4 regions of the Streptomyces sp. NPDC014656 genome follow, and region 4 is predicted to be linked to each of the others. Evidence: riboswitches for the same ligand, from Rfam matches in the RefSeq annotation. Region 4 holds a riboswitch; each other region holds the start of a gene.
The links. Region 4 has a riboswitch for cobalamin ahead of ACF1ED_RS05250 (ribonucleoside-diphosphate reductase subunit alpha). Riboswitches for the same ligand answer to the same signal wherever they lie in the genome.
Positions count from the first base shown of each region.

Region 1: linked by a shared signal. The riboswitch ahead of ACF1ED_RS35700 (energy-coupling factor ABC transporter permease) and the one ahead of ACF1ED_RS05250 (ribonucleoside-diphosphate reductase subunit alpha) in region 4 are both predicted to bind cobalamin.
Region 2: linked by a shared signal. The riboswitch ahead of cobN (cobaltochelatase subunit CobN) and the one ahead of ACF1ED_RS05250 (ribonucleoside-diphosphate reductase subunit alpha) in region 4 are both predicted to bind cobalamin.
Region 3: linked by a shared signal. The riboswitch ahead of ACF1ED_RS24040 (ABC transporter substrate-binding protein) and the one ahead of ACF1ED_RS05250 (ribonucleoside-diphosphate reductase subunit alpha) in region 4 are both predicted to bind cobalamin.

Region 1 is NZ_JBIBZN010000025.1:54,453-60,135, forward strand. Features, by position in the region: gene ACF1ED_RS35675 (FAD-dependent oxidoreductase) at 1-310, opposite strand, end outside; gene ACF1ED_RS35680 (hypothetical protein) at 586-1,107, shown strand; gene ACF1ED_RS35685 (ATP-binding cassette domain-containing protein) at 1,204-2,046, opposite strand; gene cbiQ (cobalt ECF transporter T component CbiQ) at 2,043-2,792, opposite strand; gene ACF1ED_RS35695 (energy-coupling factor ABC transporter substrate-binding protein) at 2,799-3,155, opposite strand; gene ACF1ED_RS35700 (energy-coupling factor ABC transporter permease) at 3,155-3,853, opposite strand; cobalamin riboswitch at 3,881-4,103, opposite strand; gene ACF1ED_RS35705 (PTS-dependent dihydroxyacetone kinase phosphotransferase subunit DhaM) at 4,159-4,572, opposite strand; gene dhaL (dihydroxyacetone kinase subunit DhaL) at 4,569-5,189, opposite strand; gene dhaK (dihydroxyacetone kinase subunit DhaK) at 5,197-5,683, opposite strand, start outside.
Region 2 is NZ_JBIBZN010000013.1:158,943-164,625, forward strand. Features, by position in the region: gene ACF1ED_RS27155 (cobalt-precorrin-5B (C(1))-methyltransferase) at 1-37, opposite strand, end outside; gene ACF1ED_RS27160 (cobalt-precorrin-6A reductase) at 50-778, shown strand; gene ACF1ED_RS27165 (precorrin-2 C(20)-methyltransferase) at 813-2,306, opposite strand; gene ACF1ED_RS27170 (precorrin-8X methylmutase) at 2,303-2,938, opposite strand; gene ACF1ED_RS27175 (cobalamin biosynthesis protein CobG) at 2,938-4,185, opposite strand; cobalamin riboswitch at 4,265-4,399, shown strand; gene cobN (cobaltochelatase subunit CobN) at 4,438-5,683, shown strand, end outside.
Region 3 is NZ_JBIBZN010000011.1:90,712-96,394, forward strand. Features, by position in the region: gene ACF1ED_RS24030 (amino acid permease) at 1-1,174, shown strand, start outside; gene ACF1ED_RS24035 (Mov34/MPN/PAD-1 family protein) at 1,251-1,676, shown strand; cobalamin riboswitch at 1,669-1,817, shown strand; gene ACF1ED_RS24040 (ABC transporter substrate-binding protein) at 1,855-2,829, shown strand; gene ACF1ED_RS24045 (FecCD family ABC transporter permease) at 2,826-3,896, shown strand; gene ACF1ED_RS24050 (ABC transporter ATP-binding protein) at 3,893-4,678, shown strand; gene ACF1ED_RS24055 (putative leader peptide) at 4,723-4,899, shown strand; gene ACF1ED_RS24060 (MoaD/ThiS family protein) at 5,001-5,279, shown strand; gene ACF1ED_RS24065 (PLP-dependent cysteine synthase family protein) at 5,285-5,683, shown strand, end outside.
Region 4 is NZ_JBIBZN010000002.1:314,803-320,485, forward strand. Features, by position in the region: gene ACF1ED_RS05230 (GntR family transcriptional regulator) at 1-428, shown strand, start outside; gene ACF1ED_RS05235 (DUF3311 domain-containing protein) at 619-882, shown strand; gene mctP (monocarboxylate uptake permease MctP) at 879-2,483, shown strand; gene ACF1ED_RS05245 (GNAT family N-acetyltransferase) at 2,567-3,070, shown strand; cobalamin riboswitch at 3,121-3,279, shown strand; gene ACF1ED_RS05250 (ribonucleoside-diphosphate reductase subunit alpha) at 3,410-5,683, shown strand, end outside.

The DNA.
Region 1 (5,683 bases), on a different contig from region 4:
TCGCGATCCTGCCTCCCTCGCCGTGCACGGCGTCGGTGATCAGCCGGTGCTCGGCGACCTCCTCGGCGGTGGTGAGCTTGGCGCCGCCGTCCCAGGGCCGGCCGGCCTCGTTGGGCGCGATGCCGCCGGTGACGATGAGGCCCGCGCCGCCGCGCGCCCGCTCGGCGTAGAAGGCGGCCATCCGCTCGAAGCCGTGCTCGGTCTCCTCCAGGCCGACGTGCATCGAGCCCATGATCACCCGGTTGGGCAGGGTGGTGAAGCCCAGGTCGAGCGGGCTGAGCAGATGCGGGTACGGGGTCGTGGCGGTCACGGGGCGCCTCCTCGCGCAGGGATCGTCGGATCCTGTTGTAGGCGACCCGACCATGCTTATGCAACTAGTTGCAGAAGGATCGGGGTGTGATGGTTACTACTCGGTAGAAGCCCGTCCGGGCCTTGACGCCGGCACCCCCGGCGAGCAGGTCGCTCCGCGCGCCGGACCGACCGGCGAGAACGGCGGCTCCGTCCGCCGGACGGCCACCCGCGCCTACGGCGCGCGCCGGGCCCCGGGACCCCCGCCGGGGCCACCGGATGCCTAGGGTGTGCCCCATGGGCACGACACTCGTCCACGAGGGCACCGCCTTCGTGAACTTCCGGGACCACGCCTTCGCCGACCGGCACGCGCACGCGTACCGGTGGGTCGACGTGAAGCGCTTCCGGCTCCCCTCCGGGGACGCGGCCGACCGGGACCTCCTCGCCGCCCTCATCGCCCACGAGCAGTTCCGCGACGACTACGCCGGCGGCGGAGTGGACCCCGGGGGCACCCGGCACGGCGAGTACTGGCTCCACCTCGTCACGCCCGACGCGTACCGGCGGATCGACCGCGAACGGGCCGCGGGCCTCCTGAGGACCTGGACCGAGCGGTACGGACCCGTTCCCGGCACGCTCGCCGAGGCCCTGCGCCGCGAGGTGCTCGACGCCCTGGCGGACGCGGACGCGGTCCACCACCTGGACGGGCCGGGAGAGGACGAGTACCACGACTGGGCGAGCGTCCACGGCGAGTTCCACGAACTCGTCCTCGTCGACCGCCGGGCCGGACGGCTCACCCTCCTCGTCGCGGCCGACGACTGAGCCGCCGGACCCCACGCCCCCGCCGGACCGCATGCCCCCGCCGCCCCGCGCCGCCCGTGGCCGCCGACGACCGCACGCCGCCGACGGCCCCGCCGCTCACCCCACCCGGTCCAGCAGCGCGTCCAGCTCCTCCGCCGTCCGGGGGCCCGGTGCGCCCTCCGGCAGCAGCCCCCGCGCGCGCAGCAGCCGCCCGACCGGCACCGCCCACGGCCTGCGCAGCCGCGCCGCGTCGAGCAGCGCGTCGTCCGCCAGCAGCTCCGCCGCCGGGCCGGTGCGCAGCCCGGCGGGGGAGAGGACGGCCGCCTCGTCGGCCCAGCGCAGCGCCAGGTCCACGTCGTGCGTGGCCATGACCACCGTCGTGCCCGCCGCCCGCAGCCCCTCCAGGGTCTCCAGGAGCCGCTCCTGCCCGTGCGGGTCGAGACCGGCCGTCGGCTCGTCCATGATCAGGACCCGGGGGCGCATCGCCACCGCCCCCGCGATCGCCGCCCGCTTCCGCTGCCCGTAGGACAGCAGGTGCGTCGGCCGGTCGGCGAGCGCCGTGATGTCGAGCGCCGCCAGTGCCTCCGCCACCCGGAGCCGTACCTCCTCCTCCGGCAGCCCCAGGTTCATCGGACCGAAGGACACGTCCTGCGCCACCGAGGCGGCGAACAGCTGGTCGTCCGGGTCCTGCACCACCAGCTGCACCGAGGTCCGCAGCCGGGTCAGCCCCTTCCGGCCGTACGCCACCTCCGCCCCGTCCAGGAGCAGCGCCCCGCTCCCGCACCGCAGCCCGCCGCTCAGCAGCCGCAGCAGCGTCGTCTTCCCGCCGCCGTTGCGCCCGAGCAGCGCCACCGCCCGCCCCTCGCGCACGGCGAAGGAGACGTCCGTGAGGACCGGGGGTCCGTCCTCGTACGCGAAACCCGCGCCGACCAGCTCCACGACAGGGAGGGGGGCCGTCATGGCAGAAGCCTTTCCAGTACGAGGGTGAGGGCGACGAGCCCCGACAGGAGACCGCCCGTCGCCGCGAGGAACGGGCGGGAGACGGGCGTCCCGGGCAGCAGGACCCGCAGGGTGCCGTCGTAACCGCGTCCGGCGAGTCCGGTCTGGAGCCGCTGCGCCCGGTCGAAGGCCCGGACGAACGAGGTCGCGCCGAGGCCCGCCATCGAGCGCCACACCGAGGCCCGGGTCGTCGCCCCGAGCCGCGCCGCCTGCGCCTGCCGCACCTTGCTCTGCGCGTCCAGCAGCAGGAACACGATCCGGTACATCACCAGGGCCACGTCCACCACCGGCGCCGGCACCCCGGCCCGGACCAGCCGCGGCAGCACGTCCGACACCGGCGTGGTGAAGGCGAACAGCAGCACGCCCAGCGAGGCGGACGCCGTCCGCAGCAGCAGCTCCCCGGCGTGCGCCGGACCGCCCGGCGCCCAGGCCACGAGCCCCCCGGGCCCGCCCACCGCGAAGAGCAGCGGCACGGCCCCCGTGACGCAGAAGCCCAGCGGGATCCGGAAGGCCCGCCACAGCTGCCGGCCGGGCACGCCGGCCGGACCGAGCAGCACGCAGAGCGTGGCCGCCGCGACCAGGAGCGCCCCCGGCCAGGGCGGCAGGCACACCGCGCACAGCGTCAGACCGAAACCGAGCGCGGCCTTCTCCGCCGGATGGCGGCGGCGCCAGCGACTGCTGTGCGCCGCCGCGTCGATCGGCAGCATCGGCGGCTACGCGTCCTTGTCCGCGTCCGGGGCGGGCGCGCCGCCCTCCGCACGGGCCGCCGCCCGCTCCTCGCCCTGCCGCCGGCCGCGCCGCAGCCCGAAGTAGTAGGCGAGGACGCCGGCGCCGAGCGCCGCCTGGAGGGCGAAGAGCGCCGACTCGATCTCGCCGGACGGCGGCTCGTACAGCGGGCTGAACCACGGCTCGTAGTCCGGCTCGATCTCGGTGATCGCCGTCTCGGCCTCCGCGTCGGCGCCGGTGAACGGCTCCTCCTTGTGGTCGCCGAGCCCGAGCGCCAGCGGCAGTACGGCCAGCGCGGCCACCAGCAGGAGCAGCAGACCGTTGATCTTCGCGTTCCGGCTCATCACGCCGCCGCCTCCTCGTGCCGCTCGGCCGCCTTCGGCCGGGCGAGCACGCCCAGCCGCAGCAGCTCCCCCTTGCTGGACTGCGTGAGCAGCCGCATCACCAGGACCGTCAGCAGGCCCTCGCTGACCGCCAGCGGGATCTGCGTCACCGCGAAGATCCCGCCGAACTTCGCGAGCGAGCCCGCCACCCCGCTGCCCGGGTCGGGGAACGCGAGGGCCAGCTGGACGCTGGTCACGCAGTAGGTGGAGAGGTCGGCGACGAACGCCCCGGAGAAGACGCCGACCATGAGCGGCGCCCCGGACCGCCGGAACAGCAGGTACGTGCCGTACCCCGCCCACGGCCCGACGATCGCCATCGAGAAGGCGTTCGCGCCCAGGGTGGTCAGCCCGCCGTGGGCGAGGAGCAGCGCCTGGAACAGCAGGGTGATCGTGCCGAGCACCGCCATGATCGGCGGCCGGAACAGGATGGCACCCAGCCCCGTGCCGGTCGGATGGGAGCAACTCCCCGTCACCGACGGCAGTTTGAGCGCGGACAGGACGAACGTGAAGGCGCCGGAGGCGCCGAGCAGCAGGGTGGACTCGGGGTTGGCGCGCACCTCGCGGGTGAGCGCGCGGACGCCGTGGACGACGAACGGAGCCGATGCGACGCCCCAGGCGGCCGCATGGACGGGGGGCAGATACCCCTCGGCTATATGCATGATCGGGAGACCCTCTCCAGCACCTCGTGGATGGACACGCGCCCTGGCCGGTCTCCTGGCTGACGGTAGTGACGTCCGACTCCGCCTTCCCACCCCACGACGGTCTCCCGCGGCGGAGCAGTGGCTTCCCCGGGGGGATGGAGCCTGACCTCCCGATCACAGTGGCGAGGGCCGCACCGGTACTGCACCGGTTTCCCGAACACCAAGGCCCTGTGACATTAGTGGGTTGACCTGCTTCATCACAATGCGGGGTCGGTCACTCGCACTCCGGAGCGCGAGTGACCGACCCCGCATCGCGATGAGGGTCAGACCTTGCGGTAGTCGTACGCCTCCGAGGCCGCGGCGGCGACCGCGTCGAGGTCGCCGCCGGCGCTCGCCGTCACCAGGGCGGCCACCGCGCCCTCCACGAAGGGGGCGTCCACGAGCCGGGCCCCCGCCGGGAGTCCGTCGCCCTCGGCGAGGAGGGCCTTCACCGTGAGGACCGCGCTGCCCAGATCCACCAGGAGGGCCACCCCGGCGCCCGCGTCGACGGCCTTCGCCGCCCCGGTGATCAGCTCGGAGCTCGTGCCGAGCCCGCCGTCGGGCGTGCCGCCCGCCGCCGCGACCGGCGCCAGGCCGCCCCCGCCGGCGAGCCCGCGGGCCAGCTCGGCGACGGCGGCGGCGACGGCCGCGCTGTGCGAGACGAGCACGATCCCGACCTTGCCCGGACCGCCGCTCATCCGGCCGCCACCTCCTCCAGGGCGGCGAACAGCAGCGCGGAGGACGTCGCCCCCGGGTCCTGGTGCCCGACCGACCGTTCGCCGAGATAGCTGGCCCGGCCCTTGCGGGCCCGCAGCGGCACGGTCGCGAGCGCGCCCGCCTCCGCCGCGGCCCGCGCGGCGGCGAACGACTCGCGCAGCGCGTCCGCCGCCGGTGTCAGCGCGTCCAGCATCGTCTTGTCGCCCGGCACCGCCCCGCCGAGCCGCCCGACCTCCGCGACCCCGGCGGCCAGCGCGTCCGCCAGCTCCGCCCGCGAGACCTCCCCGGCCTCGCCGAGCGCCTTTCCGGCCCGCCGCAGCAGCGTCCCGTACAACGGCCCGGAGGCCCCGCCCACGGTCGAGATCAGCAGCCGTCCGGCGGTCACGAGGACCGCGCCCGGCGTCGCGGGCGGCTCCTTCGCCAGGGCCTCGGCCACGGCGGCGAACCCGCGCCTCAGATTGGCCCCGTGGTCCGCGTCGCCGATCGCGGAGTCCAGCTCGGTGAGCCGGCCGGCCTCCCGCTCGACCGCCGCCGCCACCGTCTCCATCCACCGGACCGTGAAGGCGGCACCGTACGTCGTCTCCGTCGTCTTCGTCATCGCCCGCTCACCGGCCCCAGCGCAGCGCGGGGGTCGCCACCGGCGCGTCCCACAGCCGCAGCAGTTCCTCGTCGGCCGCGCACACGGTCACCGAGCAGCCCGCCATGTCGAGCGAGGTCACGTAGTTCCCGACCAGTGTGCGCGCCACCGGCACCCGCCGGGCGTCCAGCACCCGCCGCACCTCCGCGTTGAAGCCGTACAGCTCCAGGAGCGGCGTCCCGCCCATCCCGTTCACCAGCAGCAGCACCGGACCCGACGGCCGCAGGTCTTCCAGGACGGCGTCCACGGCGACCTCGGCGATCTCCCCGGCGGTCATCATCCCGCGCCGCTCCCGCCCCGGCTCGCCGTGGATCCCGACGCCCAACTCCAGTTCCCCCGGCGGCAGGTCGAAGGTCGGACTGCCCTTCGCCGGCGTGGAGCAGGCACTCAGCGCCACCCCGAACGACCGCGACCGCGCGACCACCCGCCGCGCCAGCGCCTCCACCCGCTCCAGC
Region 2 (5,683 bases), on a different contig from region 4:
GCTTGAGTTGGGCCTCGCGCCCGCCGCCGGTACTCACGAAGGGGCTCCTATGCACGTACTCATTCTCGGAGGGACGACCGAGGCCCGCGTCCTGGCGGGACTGCTGTCCCCCGGCACGAGGGTGACGAGTTCCCTCGCGGGGCGGGTGGCGGCGCCGCGGCTGCCGGCCGGCGAGGTGCGGGTCGGCGGGTTCGGCGGCGCCGAGGGGCTGGCGGCGTGGGTGCGGGAGCACGCCGTGGACGCGGTCATCGACGCCACCCATCCCTTCGCCGAGCGGATCAGCTTCAACGCGGCCCGGGCGGCCGCCACCGCCCATGTTCCCCTGCTGGCGCTGCGCCGCCCCGGGTGGGTCCCGGGGGGCGGGGACGACTGGCGGGACGTGGGCTCGCTGGAGGAGGCGGCCCGCGCCCTCGACGGCCTCGGCGACCGCGTCTTCCTCACCACCGGCCGGATGGGGCTCGCCGCCTTCGCGGACCGGCCGGAGTGGTTCCTCGTGCGGTCCGTGGACGCGCCCGACGCGCCGATGCCCGCGCGCGCCGAAGTGCTGCTCGACCGGGGGCCGTTCACGCTGGAGGGCGAGCGGGAGCTGATGGCCCGTCACCGTATCGGCGTGCTGGTGACGAAGGACTCCGGCGGCGCCGCGACCGCCCCCAAGCTGACCGCCGCGCGCGAGGCCGGGATCCCGGTCGTCGTCGTCCGGCGGCCGCCGGTCCCGGAGGGCGTGCCGACGGCGGCGACCCCGGAGGAGGCCGCCGCCTGGGCGCACGCGCCGCGCTGACGGCGGGCGCCGCCGCGGCCGGAGCGCCCGCCCGTCAGCCGTACCGCCGCGGCGTCCACGCGATCGTGCGGCCGTCGCCGCGCTCGACCGCCCGGGTCTGCGAGGAGCCGACGAGGAGCAGGGTGCGCATGTCGACCTCGGAGGGGTCCAGGGTCTTGAGGGTGAGGACGCGCACCGACTGCTCGGGGCCGCCGACGTCCCGGGCGACGACCACCGGGGTGTCGGGCGAGCGGAGCTCCAGGAGGAGTTCGCGGGCGGCGGCCACCTGGTGGGTGCGGGACTTCGAGCCGGGGTTGTAGAGGGCGAGGACGAGGTCGGCCTCGGCGGCGGCGCGCAGCCGGGCCGCGATGACGTCCCAGGGCTTGAGCCGGTCGGAGAGCGAGATCGTGGCGTAGTCGTGGCCGAGCGGGGCGCCCGCGGCGGCGGCGGCCGCGTTGGCGGCGGTCACCCCCGGGAGGACCCGTACGGGCACGTCCGCGTACTCCGGCTCGCAGGCGACCTCCAGGACGGCGGTGGCCATGGCGAAGACGCCCGGGTCGCCGCCGGAGACGACCGCGACCCGGTGGCCGCGGCGGGCCAGGTCGAGGGCGAACTCGGCGCGCTCCGACTCGACCTTGTTGTCGGAGCCGTGCCGGATCTGGCCGGGGCGCAGCACCGGCACCCGGTCGAGGTAGGTGGTGTAGCCGACGAGGACGTCGGCGTTGACGAGGGCGCCGCGCGACTCGGGGGTCAGCCAGGGTGCGCCGGCGGGGCCGGTGCCGACGACGGTGACGTCGCCCGTCTCCCGTACGGGGTTCGCGCGGTCGATGCGGGAGGGCAGGACGGCGACGGAGAAGTACGGGACCGTCGACGGGTCGACGTCCGCCAGGTGCTCCGTCCGCTCGCCCGCCATGAAAGCCCGCTCCACGTAGCGCGCGTCCTCCAGCCGGCCGGCCCGCTCCAGGGCGCGCCGCACGGTCGGGAAGGTGCGGCCGAGCTTCATCACGACCGCCGAGTCGGTGCCCGCGAGGCGGGCCGCGAGCTCGTCCTCCGGCAGGGTGCCGGGGATGACCGTGAGGACCTCCTCGGCCTCGCACAGCGGCTCGCCGAGCCGGGCGGCGGCGGCGCTGACGGAGGTGACGCCGGGGATGACGGTGGTGTCGTACCGGTCGGCGAGGCGCTTGTGCATGTGCTGGTAGGAGCCGTAGAACAGCGGGTCGCCCTCGGCGAGGACGGCGACCGTGCGGCCCGCGTCGAGGTGGGCGGCGAGCCGGGCCGAGGCCTCCTCGTAGAAGTCGTCGAGCGCGCCCCGGTAGCCGCCGGGGTGGTCGGTGGTCTCCACGGTGAGCGGGTACATCAGCCGCTCCTCGATGTGGTCCTCGCGCAGGTGCCCGGCGGCGATGGAGCGCGCTATCGAGCGGCCGTGGCGGGCCGAGTGGTAGGCGATCACGTCGGCCTCGGCGATGGCCTTCACGGCGGCGAGGGTGAGGAGGTCCGGGTCGCCGGGGCCGAGCCCGACGCCGTACAGCTTTCCGGTGGCGGTGCTCATGCCTGGATCTCCGGTTCGTGCGCGAGGGCGTTGAGGGCGGCGGCGGTCATGGCGCTGCCGCCGCGTCGGCCGCGGACCACCAGGTAGTCGAGGCCGAGCCCGTTGGCGGCGAGGGCGTCCTTGGACTCGGCGGCGCCGATGAAGCCGACGGGGATGCCGAGGACGGCGGCCGGCTTCGGCGCGCCCTTGGCGATCATCTCCAGGAGGTGGAAGAGGGCGGTGGGGGCGTTGCCGATGGCGACGACCGAGCCTTCGAGGCGGTCGCGCCACAGTTCGAGGGCGGCGGCGGAGCGGGTGGTGCCCAGCTCGGCGGCGAGGGCGGGCACGGCCGGGTCGGAGAGCGCGCACAGCACCTCGTTGTCGGCGGGCAGCCGCTTGCGGGTGACGCCGGAGGCGACCATCTGCGCGTCGCAGAGGACGGGGGCGCCGGCCCGGAGCGCGGCGCGGGCGTGCGCGACGACCCCGGGGGAGTACGCGAGGTCCCGGACGAGGTCGGTCATGCCGCAGGCGTGGATCATGCGGACGGCGACCGTGGCGACGTCGTCGGGCATCCCCGAGAGGTCCGCCTCGGCGCGGATCGTGGCGAAGGAGCGGCGGTAGATCTCGGCGCCGTCCTTCTCGTACTCGTACATCATCGGCTCTCCATCGACGTCGATGTCTTGCGGGCCGCCGCGACGGCCTCGGCCAGGGCGGTGCGGGGGACGGGGGCGCCGTCCAGCAGGTAGGTGCCGGAGTCCCGGGCGGTGACCTCGATCCGGGCGCCGTGCGGGTGCCCGCAGCGGCGCTCGCACCCGGAGTAGTGCACGGGCAGCGGGCCGCCGGGCGCGCGCGCCGCGTCCGCCCGCACGTCGGCGAGGGACTTGGCGCAGCCGGGCGTGCCGGTGCAGGCGGTGACCCCGGTGCCGGGGTCGGCCGGGTCGGTGATCAGCCCGTGGGCCGCCAGGGCGGGGAGCCGGCCGGCGGCGGCCCCCACCACGACCGCGCCGCGCCAGGGCGTGAGCCGGACCTCGGCCGCGCCTTCGGCGAGGGCCCGCAGCTGGGCGGCGGTCAGCCGGCCGAGGGGGGCGAGGACGTGCAGGGCGCGGTCGCCGAGCGGGCCGGGTGCGGGCGGCGGCGCCGACGGGGGAGGGAGGAGGGGTACGGGCTCCGCGGTGATCCCCGCTCCGGCCAGGGCGCGGGCCCAGTCCGGGAGGTGCCCGGCGGGGAGCTCGCGCGGGCGCCACGCGCCGGTCCCGGCGGCTTCGGCGGCGTCGAGGAAGGCGAGGGCGCAGGCGAGGGCGGCGGGGACGGCGTCGGCGGCGGCCACGGCGAAGGCCCCGGAGCCGGCGAGGAGGGTCGCGGCGCCGTCCGGTGCTGCGATCAAGGTCACATCGCCGCCGAGGCCGGCGACGTCGCCGCGGCCGTCGTCGAGGACGAAGAGGAAGCGGCCGGAGAGGGCCGCCGCGCGGGGCTCGGCGCAGAGCGCCGCGTCGAGGGCGCGGGCCCACAACTGCACGTCGGCGTGGCCGAGTCCGTCGGTTCCGGCGGCGGGGGTGGCCACGATGTTGCGGACCCGCTCGTGGGTGGGGGAGGGCAGCAGGGCCGCCGCGTCGAGGAGGGCGGCGAGTTCCGCGCCGCAGCCCTCGGCGAGGCCGCGCAGCTCGGCGTTGCCGCGCGAGGTGACGCTGATCCGCCCGTCGCCCAGGGCCTCCGCCGCACCGGCCAGGGCGAGTGCCTGATGGTGCGTCAAGCGCCCTGCGGGCAGGCGGAGTCGGGCGAGGAACCCGTCGGCGGCGGCGTGCAGCCGGAGCGCCCCCGGGCACGCGTCGCCACGGTCCCGTATGCGAGGTTCGCCCGGTTCGGGCGGGGTGGGCGGGGTCGGCGGCATGGCGGCGAGCATACCCACGGGGAACCGGGCGGCCACCGAGTGTGATCCGGCCGACTCTCCGGCCCCCTCCGGCCCGCCGACGGCACGCTCTACTATGCAGATCGGCATGGGGTCCCAGGACCCCGGGGAGGAAGCCCGGTGAGAATCCGGCGCGGTCCCGCCACTGTGAGCCCGAGCCGGCGACGGCCCGGGTGAGCCAGGAACTCCCCGCCGACCACGACCACCCGGGGCGCGGAAACCCCGAGGAAGGGCCTGAGCCTCGCCATGCTCCTGCTGCTGTCGCACTCCGACACCGACCTGCTCAGTGCCCGGGCGGCGAACGCCGCCGCGCCCGAGGGCCCGGTCGCGTACCGCTTCGCCAACCCCTCCCGGCTGCCCCTCGCCGACCTCCCGGGCCTCCTCGACGGCACCGACCTGGTCGTCGTCCGCCTCCTCGGCGGCGTCCGCTCCTGGCAGGAGGGGCTCGACACGGTCCTCGCCGCCGGGAAGCCGGTCGTCGTCCTCAGCGGCGAACAGGCCCCCGACGCCCAGCTGATGGCCGCCTCCACCGTGCCCGTCGGCGTCGCCACCGAGGCGCACGCCTACCTCGCCCACGGCGGCCCCGCCAACCTGGGGCAGCTGGCCCGCTTCCTCTCCGACACCGTCCTGCTCACCGGCCACGGCTTCGAGGCCCCGGCCGCCGCCCCCACCTGGGGCCCCCTGGAGCGGACCGCCCGCGTCACCGAGGGCCCGGCGATCGCCGTGCTCTACTACCGCGCCCACCACATGAGCGGGAACACCGCCTTCGTCGGCGCCCTGTGCGACGCGATCGAGGACGCCGGCGCCCGCGCCCTCCCGCTGTACGTGGCCTCCCTGCGGGCCCCCGAGGAGGAGCTGCTCGCAGTCCTGCGCGGCGCCGACGCCGTCGTCACCACCGTCCTCGCCGCCGGCGGCACCAAGCCGGCCGCCGCCCAGGCCGGCGGCGACGAGGAGTCCTGGGACGCGGGCGCGCTCGCCGCGCTCGACGTGCCGGTCCTCCAGGCGCTCTGCCTCACCGGCTCGCGGGCGAACTGGGAGGAGAACGACGAGGGCCTGTCGCCGCTGGACGCGGCCAGCCAGGTCGCCGTCCCCGAGTTCGACGGCCGGCTCATCACCGTCCCGTTCTCCTTCAAGGAGATCGACGCCGACGGCCTGCCCGCCTACGTCGCCGACGCCGAGCGCGCCGCCCGCGTCGCCGGCATCGCCGTCCGCCACGCCCGCCTGCGGCACATCCCGAACGCCGAGAAGCGGCTGGCGCTCGTCCTCTCCGCGTACCCCACCAAGCACTCCCGCATCGGCAACGCGGTCGGTCTCGACACCCCCGCCTCCGCCGTCTCCCTGCTGCGCCGCCTGATCGCCGAGGGCTACGACTTCGGCCCGGAGGAGGACCTCCCCGGCCTGGTCTCCGGCGACGGCGACGAGCTGATCTACGCCCTCATCGAGGCCGGCGGCCACGACCAGGACTGGCTCACCGAGGAGCAGCTGGCGAAGA
Region 3 (5,683 bases), on a different contig from region 4:
CTCCGGCTCCTTCTCGGAGTACGCGCGGGAGTTCATCGGCCCCTTCGCGGGCTTCGTCACCGGCTGGACGTACTGGCTCTTCTGGGTCGTCACCGGCATCACCGAAGTCACCGCCGCGGCCACCTACATGACGTACTGGTGGGACATCCCGCAGTGGCTGTCCGCCCTCGTCTTCACCGTCATCCTGTACGGCGCCAACCTGATCTCCGTGAAGCTCTTCGGCGAGCTGGAGTTCTGGTTCTCCATGGTCAAGGTCACCGCCATCGTCGGCATGATCCTGATCTGCGCCGGCATCCTCACGATCGGCTTCTCCGACGCCGGTGACACCGCCTCGATCACCCACCTGTGGGACCTCGGCGGCTTCTTCGCCGGCGAGGACGGCATCGTCTCCACCCTCATGACCCTCCAGATGGTCATGTTCGCCTTCCTCGCCGTCGAGCTGGTCGGCGTCACCGCCGGCGAGTCGAAGGACCCGAAGACCGTCCTGCCCAAGGCCATCAACACCGTGCCGTGGCGCATCGCCGTCTTCTACGTCGGCGCGCTCATCATGATCCTGTCGGTCGTCCCGTGGACCCACTTCAAGCCGGGCGTCTCGCCGTTCGTCGCCGCCTTCGAGGAGATGGGCTTCCAGGCCGGCGCCGCGATCGTCAACTTCGTCGTCCTGACGGCCGCCCTCTCCTCCTGCAACTCGGGCATGTACTCCACCGGCCGCATGCTGCGCGACCTCGCGCTCAACGGCCAGGGCCCGAAGCTCTTCACCCGGCTGACGAAGAGCGGCACCCCGCTGGTCGGCACCACCTTCTCCGCCGCGCTGATGATGGTCGGCGTCTGGATCAACTACCAGTGGCCCGGCGAGGCGTTCAACTACGTCGTCTCCTTCGCCACCATCTCCGGCATGTGGGCCTGGATCATGATCCTGATCTGCCAGATCCGCTTCCGCCTCAAGGCCGACCGGGGCGAGCTGCCCCAGTCCTCCTTCAAGGCCCCCGGCGGCATCTGGGCCAGCGTCTTCGCCCTCGCCTTCATCGGCCTGGTCGTCGTCACCATGGGCATCGACGAGGGCAACCGCGTCGCCCTCTACGGCGCCCCGGTCTGGGGCCTCCTCCTCGCCGTCGCCTACCTGGTGCTCAAGGCCCGCGACCCCGAGGGCGCCGCCTTCGCCAAGCGCTCCTGACCCACCCCGTCCCAGCATCCGGGCCGCCCCGTACCACCCCTCGGTACGCGGCGGCCCGGATGCTTATCCTGTCGGCATGCTGACCCTCACCCGAGACCTGTACGACCGGATCGTGGAACACGCCCGGGCGGACCACCCCGACGAGGCCTGCGGCGTGGTCGCGGGTCCGGTCGGCTCGGGCCGCCCCGAGCGGTTCATCCCCATGCTCAACGCGGCGCGCTCGCCCACCTTCTACGAGTTCGACTCCGCCGACCTCCTCAAGCTCTACCGCGAGATGGACGACCGGGACGAGGAGCCCGTGATCATCTACCACTCGCACACCGCGACCGAGGCGTACCCCTCCCGCACCGACATCACCTACGCCAACGAGCCCGGCGCCCACTACGTCCTCGTCTCCACCGCCGACACCGACGGCGCCGGCGACTTCCAGTTCCGCTCCTACACGATCGTCGAGGGCGTCGTGACCGAGGAGGACGTCAAGGTCGTCGAGGCGTACGCGTAGCCGTACCGCTAGTCTGACCGCGACCTTTCAGGGCGGCAGGACCCAGGAAGCCGGTGCGAACCCGGCGCGGTCCCGCCACTGTGACCGGCCCCCTCCCCGGGGGCCGCCAGCCAGGAACTGACCTGCCGCCTTCTCACCGCCGATCGGGGACGTGGAAATCCCCGGAGGAGGCTCCGCCATGACCCGGCGCCGCACGCTGCCGTCCGCGCTCGCCCTGCTCCCGCTGCTCGCCGCCTGCGCCGCCCCGCAGGCCGCGCCCACCGCCGCGAAGCCCGCGCCCGGCTTCCCGTACACCGTCACCAACTGCGGCGTGACGACCACCTACCAGGCCCCGCCGAAGCGCGCCGTCACCATGAACCAGCACGTCACCGAGGTGCTGCTCGCCCTCGGCCTGGAGAAGTCCCTCGTCGGCACCGCCTACCTCGACGACGCCGTCCTCCCCGCCTATCGGAAGGCCTACGACGCCGTCCCCGTCCTCGCGAAGGAGTACCCCTCCAAGGAGGCCCTCCTCGCCGCGAACCCCGACTTCGTCTACGGCGGCTACACCAGCGCCTTCGACGCCAAGGCCGGACGCGCCCGCGACGACCTGGCGAAGGCCGGCATCACCAGCCGCCTGAACGGCGAGTACTGCGCCGACGGCCCCGTCTCCGTCGACGACCTCTACCGCGAGGTCACCGAGGTCGGCCGCACCTTCGGCGTCCCCGACCGCGCCGCGAAGTGGACGCGGGACGCCCGCGCCTCCCTCGCCGCCACCGCCGAACGCATCGAGGGCGTCGACCCCGTCTCCGTCTTCGTCTACGACAGCGGCGACAGGACCGCCTTCACCGCCGGCGGCGACGGCATCGGCGACGACCTCATCACCCGCGCCGGCGGCCGCAACGTCTTCGCCGACCTCGCCAAGCCCTTCGGCGACGCCACCTGGGAACAGGTCGTCGCCCGCAAGCCCGAGGTCGTCCTCATCTACGACTACGGCACCACCACCGTCGAACAGAAGAAGCGCCGCCTCCTCGACGACCCCGCCCTGAAGGACGTCCCCGCCATCAGGAACCGCCGCTTCGCCGTCCTCCCCCTCTCCGACACCGTCCTCGGCGTCCGCGTCCCCGCCGCCGTCGACAAGCTCGCCGCCCAGCTCCACCCCGCCACCGCCCGATGACCGCCACCACCACCGTCCGCCCGGACGGCCGGGCCGCCGCGCCCGAGCCGTCCGGCCCCGGGCGGCTCCGCCACGCCGCCGTCCTCGCCGGACTCCTCGCCGCGCTCGCCGCCGCCGTCCTCGCCTCCCTCGCCCTCGGCTCCGTACGGATCCCGCCCGGCCAGGTCCTCGACGCGCTCACCGGCCGCGCCGCGCCCTCCCCGTACCGCACGATCGTCCTCGACGTGCGGCTGCCCCGGGTCCTCCTCGGCGCCGTCGTCGGCGCCGGACTCGCCGTCGTCGGCACCGTCCTCCAGGCACTCGTCCGCAACCGGCTCGCCGACCCCTTCCTGCTCGGGATCTCCTCCGGCGCCTCCACCGGCGCCGTCCTCGTCATCGTCCTCGGCATCGGCGCCTCCACCGCCCTCGCCCTGCCCGCCGGCGCCTTCGCCGGCTCCCTCCTCGCCCTCGTCCTCGTCTACGGACTCGCCCGCCGCGGCTCCACCATGACCGGCCCCCGCCTCGTCCTCGCCGGCGTCGCCGTCTCCTACGTCCTGTCCGCCCTCACCACCCTCCTCCTCGTCACCGCGGGCCGCCCCGAGCACTTCCAGGAAGCCCTCCACTGGTCCCTCGGCGGACTCGGCTCCGCCCGCTGGGACACCCTCCCGCTCCCCGCCGCCGTCCTCGTCCTCGGCACCGGCGTCCTCCTCGCCCTCGCCCGCCCCCTCGACCTCCTCCTCACCGGCGAGGAGGACGCCACCGCCCTCGGCCTGGACACCGGCCGCTTCCGCGCCGCCGTCTTCGTCCTCGCCTCCCTCGTCACCGCCGTCATGGTCGCCGCCAGCGGCGCCGTCGGCTTCATCGGCCTCATGGCCCCGCACGCCGCCCGCCTGGCAGTCGGCGCCCCGCACCGCCGACTGCTCCCCGTCGCCGCCCTCGGCGGCGCCGTCGCCCTCGTCGCCGCCGACCTCGGCGCCCGCACCCTCGCCGCCCCCCAGGACATCCCCGTCGGCGTCCTCACCGCCCTCACCGGCGGCCCCTTCTTCCTCTGGCTGATGCGCCGCCGCCCCGAAGGAGCCGCCCCGTGACCGGCCTGCGCCTCGAAGCCCTGAGCCACCACGACCGGCTCCGCGCCGCCGACCTCACCGCCCGCCCCGGCGAGACCGTCGGCCTCATCGGCCCCAACGGCAGCGGCAAGACCACCCTCCTGCGCTGCGTCTACGGCACCCTCGCCGCCACCTCAGGCCGCGCCCTCCTCGACGGCACCGACCTCACCCGGCTCGCCCCCAGGGAACGCGCCCGCAGGGTCGCCACCGTCCCCCAGGACTCCGCAGCCGACGTCGACCTCACCGTCCGCGAACTCGTCGCCCTCGGCCGCTCCCCGCACAAGCGCTTCTGGGAGGGGGACACCGCCGACGACCTGGCCCGCGCCGACACCGCCCTCGCCCGCGTCGGCCTCACGGCCCTCGCCGGCCGCGCCTGCCCCACCCTCTCCGGCGGCGAACGCCAGCGCGCCCTCGTCGCCCGCGCCCTCGTCCAGGAACCGGAACTCCTCGTCCTCGACGAACCCACCAACCACCTGGACATCCGCCACCAGATCGACGTCCTCGCCCTCGTCCGCACCCTGGGCACCACCAACCTCCTGGCCCTCCACGACCTCAACCTCGCCGCCGCCCACTGCGACCGGCTCTACGTCCTCGAAGCGGGCCGGATCGTCACCGGCGGCACCCCCGCGGAGGTCCTCACCCCCGAACTGCTGGCCGCCGTCTACGGCGTGGAAGCCGAGGTCGTCCCGCACCCGAGGACCGGCACCCCGACCGTCCTCTACCTGCCCAGTCCGCCCACCGGTCGGAAAACATCCAGCATCTGAGATCACATTCCGGAACCCGGACCGGGAATCGATACGATGAGCCCATGGTTTCCCACGACGTGAGCGAAGAGACTCCGGGCACCGTGCTGCTCGCTGCGTTCGCTGGCGCTCATTCCGCCTCCGCCCTCTTCATGGGAGCCTTCGGAGGCGGAGCGGCACGCCTGCACGTCGACCTGTGCCGCCTGGCCAGCGCGATCTGTCCGTCCCGCGCCGCGCTCTGAGCGACCGGCCGAGCGCCCTCACGCACGACCCCCCTCCGCGCGGGGGCCCCAGCAGCGCGCCCACCACGTCACGTACGAGTCTTCCGACAGGAGCCCACGCCATGGCCATCGAGGTCCGCATCCCGACCATCCTCCGCACCTACACCGACGGCGAGAAGGCCGTCGAGGGCAGCGGTGGCACCCTCGCCGAGCTCTTCGCCGACCTGGAGACCCGCCACGCCGGCATCGAGGCCCGCATCGTGGACGAAGGCAAGCTCCGCCGCTTCGTCAACGTCTACCTCAACGACGAGGACGTCCGCTTCCTGGACGGCATCGAGACCAAGCTGGCCGACGGCGACAGCGTCACGATCCTGCCGGCCGTCGCCGGCGGCATGGTCTGATCCACATGCGCTACGACTCCTCGCTGGCGGCGGTCGGCAACACGCCGCTCGTCCGCCTCCCCCGGCTCTCGCCCTCGGACGACGTCCGCATCTGGGCGAAGCTGGAGGACCGCAACCCGACCGGCTCGGTCAAGGACCGCCCCGCGCTCCACATGATCGAGCAGGCGGAGAAGGACGGCCGCCTCACCCCCGGCTGCACCATCCTGGAGCCGACCAGCGGCAACACCGGCATCTCGCTGGCCATGGCCGCCAAGCTCAAGGGCTACCGCATCGTCTGCGTCATGCCCGAGAACACCAGCGAGGAGCGGCGGCAGCTGCTCGCCATGTGGGGCGCCGAGATCATCTCGTCCCCCGCCGCGGGCGGCTCCAACACGGCCGTCCGCGTCGCCAAGGAACTCGCCGCC
Region 4 (5,683 bases):
TCCTCGACATCGGCTACGTGACGGCCGACGACACCCTCGCCGGACTGCTCGACATCTCCGCGGGCGGCCGGGTGCTGCGCATCGAGCGCCTCCGCCTGGCGAACGGCGAGCCGATGGCGATCGAGACCACCCACCTCTCGGCCAAGCGCTTCCCGGCGCTGCGCCGTTCGCTGGTCAAGTACACCTCGCTGTACACCGCGCTGGCCGAGGTCTACGACGTGCACCTCGCCGAGGCCGAGGAGACCATCGAGACCTCGCTCGCGACCCCGCGCGAGGCCGGTCTGCTCGGCACCGACGTCGGCCTGCCGATGCTGATGCTCTCCCGGCACTCCCTGGACGCCCAGGGCGAGCCCGTGGAGTGGGTGCGCTCGGTCTACCGCGGCGACCGCTACAAGTTCGTCGCGAGGCTCCAGCGGCCCAACGGCTGAAAATCGATCTGAACCGGTACCCCGGCGCATCCGTGTGATGTGTCGGGGTACGTCTTTTCTCCGGGGTGACGGCAGGCATCGAGACCCGCCCGATACAAGTCCGTTATTCGGACAAGGCTTCCCAGAGACTGGACGGTCCCCTAAATTTCGTCGGCACCAGCCGGTGATCAGTGAGGGGACTTCTTTCGCCATGTCAGAAACCACAACCGGGAAACCACCGGTCGTCACACCGCTCAGGGCCGTCATCGCGCTCTGTCTGATCGCGCCGTTCGTGGCGATGCTCTGGGTGGGTTCCTACGCGAAGGTCGACCCGCTGCTCGCCGGCATCCCGTTCTTCTACTGGTACCAGATGCTGTGGGTGCTGGTCTCGACCCTGCTCACCGTCGTCGCGTACAAGCTCTGGCAGCGCGACCAGCGCGCCCGCCGCGTCCGTGAGGGTGGTGAGGAGCGATGAAGGACGTCAACGTCGTCGCGCTCTGCGTGTTCGTGTTCTTCTTCCTGGCCGTCACGGTCATGGGCTTCCTCGCCGCGAAGTGGCGCAGGGCGGAGAACGAGAACAGCCTCGACGAATGGGGCCTGGGCGGCCGCTCGTTCGGCACCTGGGTCACCTGGTTCCTGCTCGGCGGCGACCTCTACACCGCGTACACCTTCGTCGCCGTCCCGGCGGCGATCTACGCGGCGGGCGCGGCCGGCTTCTTCGCCGTCCCGTACACCATCCTGGTCTACCCGCTCGTCTTCACCTTCCTGCCGCGCCTGTGGTCGGTCTCGCACAAGCACGGCTACGTCACCACCTCCGACTTCGTCCGCGGCCGCTTCGGCTCCAAGGGCCTGTCGCTCGCGGTGGCGGTCACCGGCATCCTCGCCACGATGCCGTACATCGCGCTCCAGCTCGTCGGCATCCAGGCCGTCCTGGACGTGATGGGCGTCGGCGGCGGCGAGAACACCCACTGGTTCGTCAAGGACCTGCCGCTGCTCATCGCCTTCGGCGTGCTGGCCGCGTACACCTACTCCTCGGGCCTGCGCGCCCCCGCGCTCATCGCCTTCGTCAAGGACACCCTGATCTACATCGTCATCGCGGTGGCGATCATCTACATCCCGATCAAGCTGGGCGGCTTCGACGCCATCTTCGACGCGGCGAACGAGAAGTTCACCACCAACAAGGTGGGCGGGCTCGTGCCGGCCGAGGCCGGACAGTGGACGTACGCGACGCTGGCGCTCGGCTCGGCGCTCGCGCTCTTCATGTACCCGCACTCCATCACGGCGACCCTGTCGTCGAAGAGCCGCGAGGTCATCCGCCGCAACACCACGATCCTGCCGCTCTACTCGCTGATGCTGGGCCTGCTCGCGCTGCTCGGCTTCATGGCGATCGCCGCCGGGATCAAGGTCCAGAACGGCCAGCTCGCCATCCCGCAGCTCTTCGAGGACATGTTCCCCGCCTGGTTCGCGGGCGTGGCCTTCGCCGCCATCGGCATCGGCGCGCTGGTGCCGGCCGCGATCATGTCGATCGCCGCCGCCAACCTCTTCACCCGGAACATCTACAAGGACTTCATCAAGCCCGAGGCCACCCCCGAGCAGGAGACCAAGGTCTCCAAGCTGGTCTCCCTCCTGGTGAAGGTCGGCGCCCTCGTCTTCGTCCTCACCATGGACAAGACGGTCGCCATCAACTTCCAGCTCCTCGGCGGCATCTGGATCCTCCAGACCTTCCCGGCCCTGGTCGGCGGCCTCTTCACCCGCTGGTTCCACCGCTGGGCGCTGCTCGCCGGCTGGGCGGTCGGCATGGCGTACGGCACCATCGCCGCGTACAACGTGTCGACGCCGAAGCAGGCGCACTTCGCCGGTTCCTCCGCCGAGATCCCGGGCATCGGGGAGATCGGCTACATCGGCCTCACCGCCTTCCTGCTCAACCTCGCGGTGACGGTGGTCCTCACCTTCGTCCTCAAGGCCGTCAAGGCCCCCGAGGGCGTCGACGAGACCTCTCCGTCGGACTACACGGCCGACGCCGGCGACGCCGGCGTCCGCACCGAGCTGCCGAAGGTCGGCGCCGGCTCCCACTGAGCCGCCGGCAGGCACGCGGTACGAGGGCCCGGGGCGGCGAAAACCCCGGGCCCTCGCCGTGCCCGCCGGGCAGACTGCCGGGCATGGACTTCACGATCAGGGCCGTACGGCCGGACGAGTACGAGGAGGTGGGCGAGCTCACCGCCCGCGCCTACCTCGACGACGGGCACCTCACCTTCGGCGAGGACGACGACTACCTGCCGGTGATGAAGGACGTCGCCCGGCGGGCCGCCGAGGCGGAGGTGCTCGTCGCCGTGGACCCCGGCGGGACCCTGCTCGGCGCGGTCACCTTCACGCCCGGCGGCCGGGAGTGGGCGGACATCGCCCGCCCCGGCGAGGCGGAGTTCCGGCTCCTCGCCGTGGCCCGCGCGGCGCGCGGCCGGGGCGTCGGCGAGGCGCTGGTACGTGCCTGCGTCGACCGGGCCCGGGCCCTCGACGGGTGCGAGCGGCTGGTGCTGTCCACCCAGGACCGGATGACGACCGCCCACCGGATCTACGAGCGGGTGGGCTTCGCCCGGCTGCCCGAGCGGGACTGGAGCCCGGTGCCCGACCTGTCCCCGCTGCTCGCCCTCAGCCTGGAACTCTGACGCCCCGGACCCGTCTTCCGGCCGTCTCACACCCACGAGGGACACAACATGTGGGGGGTGCCGTGATCGGCGCCCCCCACATGTATGCTCGTCCTCGCTGTCGCCGCAGGGGAATCCGGTGCGAATCCGGAACTGTCCCGCAACGGTGTACTTCGTGCGCTTTCGCCACGAAGGGAGTCCGAAGACCTGCCGACGGTGCGCCCGGTCCGTCCGTTCCGGGTGCCGAAGACGTCCGGGCCTCGCGGAATGGGCCGGTGGACGCGGACGGGGCCGCGCGTGCGGCTGCCCGCCCGCCCCTCCCCCGCCGTGGCCCCGGGCCGAGCGAGGGAGAGCCCCCACGTGACCATCGCGCCTGCGGGTCCGTCAGCCGCCGAGGCCGCCGCGATCGAGAGCGACGGCCCCGGGACCGTACTGCTGCGGACCCTGACCGACCTCACCGCCGACCTCGCCGACACCGACCCCGGACGGGTCGCCGCCGCCGCGCTGCGCGGCCGGCACGCCGGTTCGGACGAGGCGGAGCTGCGCGAACTGGCCACCGAGGCCGCGGCCGGGCTCATCTCCGAGGACCCCGCCTACTCCCGCCTCGCCGCCCGTCTCCTGACCCTCACCATCGCCGACGAGGCGGTCTCGCAGGGCGCGGTCTCCTTCTCCGCCTCGGTCGCCACCGGCCACCGCGAGGGCCTGATCGCCGACCGCACCGCGGCCTTCACGGCCCTGCACGCGGACCGGCTCGACGCGCTGGTCGACCCGGCCGCCGACGACCGCTTCGGCTACTTCGGCCTGCGGACGCTCTACTCGCGCTACCTGCTGCGCCACCCGATCACCCGCAAGGTCATCGAGACCCCTCAGCACTTCATGCTCCGCGTCGCCGCCGGCCTCGCCGAGGACGACAGCGTCCGCGCCCTGGACGAGGTCGCGGCGCTGTACGGGCTGATGAGCCGCCTGGACTACCTGCCGTCCTCCCCCACGCTCTTCAACTCCGGCACCCGCCACCCGCAGATGTCCTCCTGCTACCTGCTGGACTCCCCGCAGGACGAGCTGGACTCGATCTACGACCGCTACCACCAGGTCGCGCGGCTGTCGAAGCACGCGGGCGGCATCGGGCTCTCGTACTCCCGCATCCGCTCGCGCGGTTCGCTGATCCGCGGCACCAACGGGCACTCCAACGGCATCGTGCCGTTCCTCAAGACGCTGGACGCCTCCGTCGCCGCCGTGAACCAGGGCGGCCGGCGCAAGGGCGCCGCCGCCGTCTACCTGGAGACCTGGCACGCGGACATCGAGGAGTTCCTGGAGCTCCGCGACAACACCGGCGAGGATGCCCGCCGCACCCACAACCTGAACCTCGCCCACTGGATCCCGGACGAGTTCATGCGCCGGGTGAACGCCGACGCCGAGTGGTCGCTCTTCTCCCCCGCCGACGTCCCCGAGCTGGTCGACCTGTGGGGCGAGGAGTTCGACGCGGCCTACCGCGCGGCCGAGGCGAAGGGGCTGGCCCGCCGGACCATGCCGGCCCGCGACCTGTACGGCCGGATGATGCGGACGCTGGCGCAGACCGGCAACGGCTGGATGACCTTCAAGGACGCCTCCAACCGCACGGCCAACCAGACCGCCGAGCCCGGCACGGTCGTCCACTCCTCCAACCTGTGCACCGAGATCATCGAGGTCACGAACGACGGCGAGACGGCCGTCTGCAACCTCGGCTCGGTCAACCTCGGCGCCTTCGTGGCCGACGGGGACATCGACTGGGACCGGCTCGACGCGACCGTCCGCACGGCCGTCACCTTCCTCGACCGGGTCGTCGACATCAACTTCTACCCGACCGAGCAGGCCGGCCGCTCCAACGCGAAGTGGCGCCCGGTGGGCCTGGGCGCGATGGGCCTCCAGGACGTCTTCTTCAAGCTGCGGCTGCCCTTCGACTCGGCGGAGGCGCGCGCCCTGTCGACGAGGATCGCCGAGCGGATCATGCTCGCCGCGTACGAGGCCTCCGCCGACCTCGCCGAGCGCAACGGCCCGCTGCCGGCCTGGGAGCAGACCCGTACCGCCCGGGGCGTGCTCCACCCCGACCACTACGGCGTCGAGCTGAACTGGCCCGAGCGCTGGGCGGCCCTGCGCTCCCGCGTCGCGTCGACCGGCATGCGCAACAGCCTCCTCCTCGCCATCGCGCCGACCGCGACGATCGCCTCGATCGCCGGCGTGTACGAGTGCATCGAGCCGCAGGTCTCCAACCTCTTCAAGCGCGAGACGCTCTCCGGCGAGTTCCTCCAGGTCAACTCGTACCTGGTCGCCGAGCTGAAGGAGCTCGGCGTGTGGGACGCGCAGACCCGCGAGGCGCTGCGCGAGTCCAACGGCTCGGTGCAGGGCTTCACCTGGGTGCCGGCCGAGGTCCGCGACCTGTACCGCACCGCGTGGGAGATCCCGCAGCGCGGCCTGATCGACATGGCGGCGGACCGCACGCCGTTCCTCGACCAGTCGCAGTCGCTGAACCTCTTCATGGAGACGCCGACCATCGGCAAGCTGTCGTCGATGTACGCGTACGCCTGGAAGCGCGGCCTGAAGACGACGTACTACCTGCGCTCCCGCCCGGCGACGAGGATCGCCCGCGCCGCGTCCGCG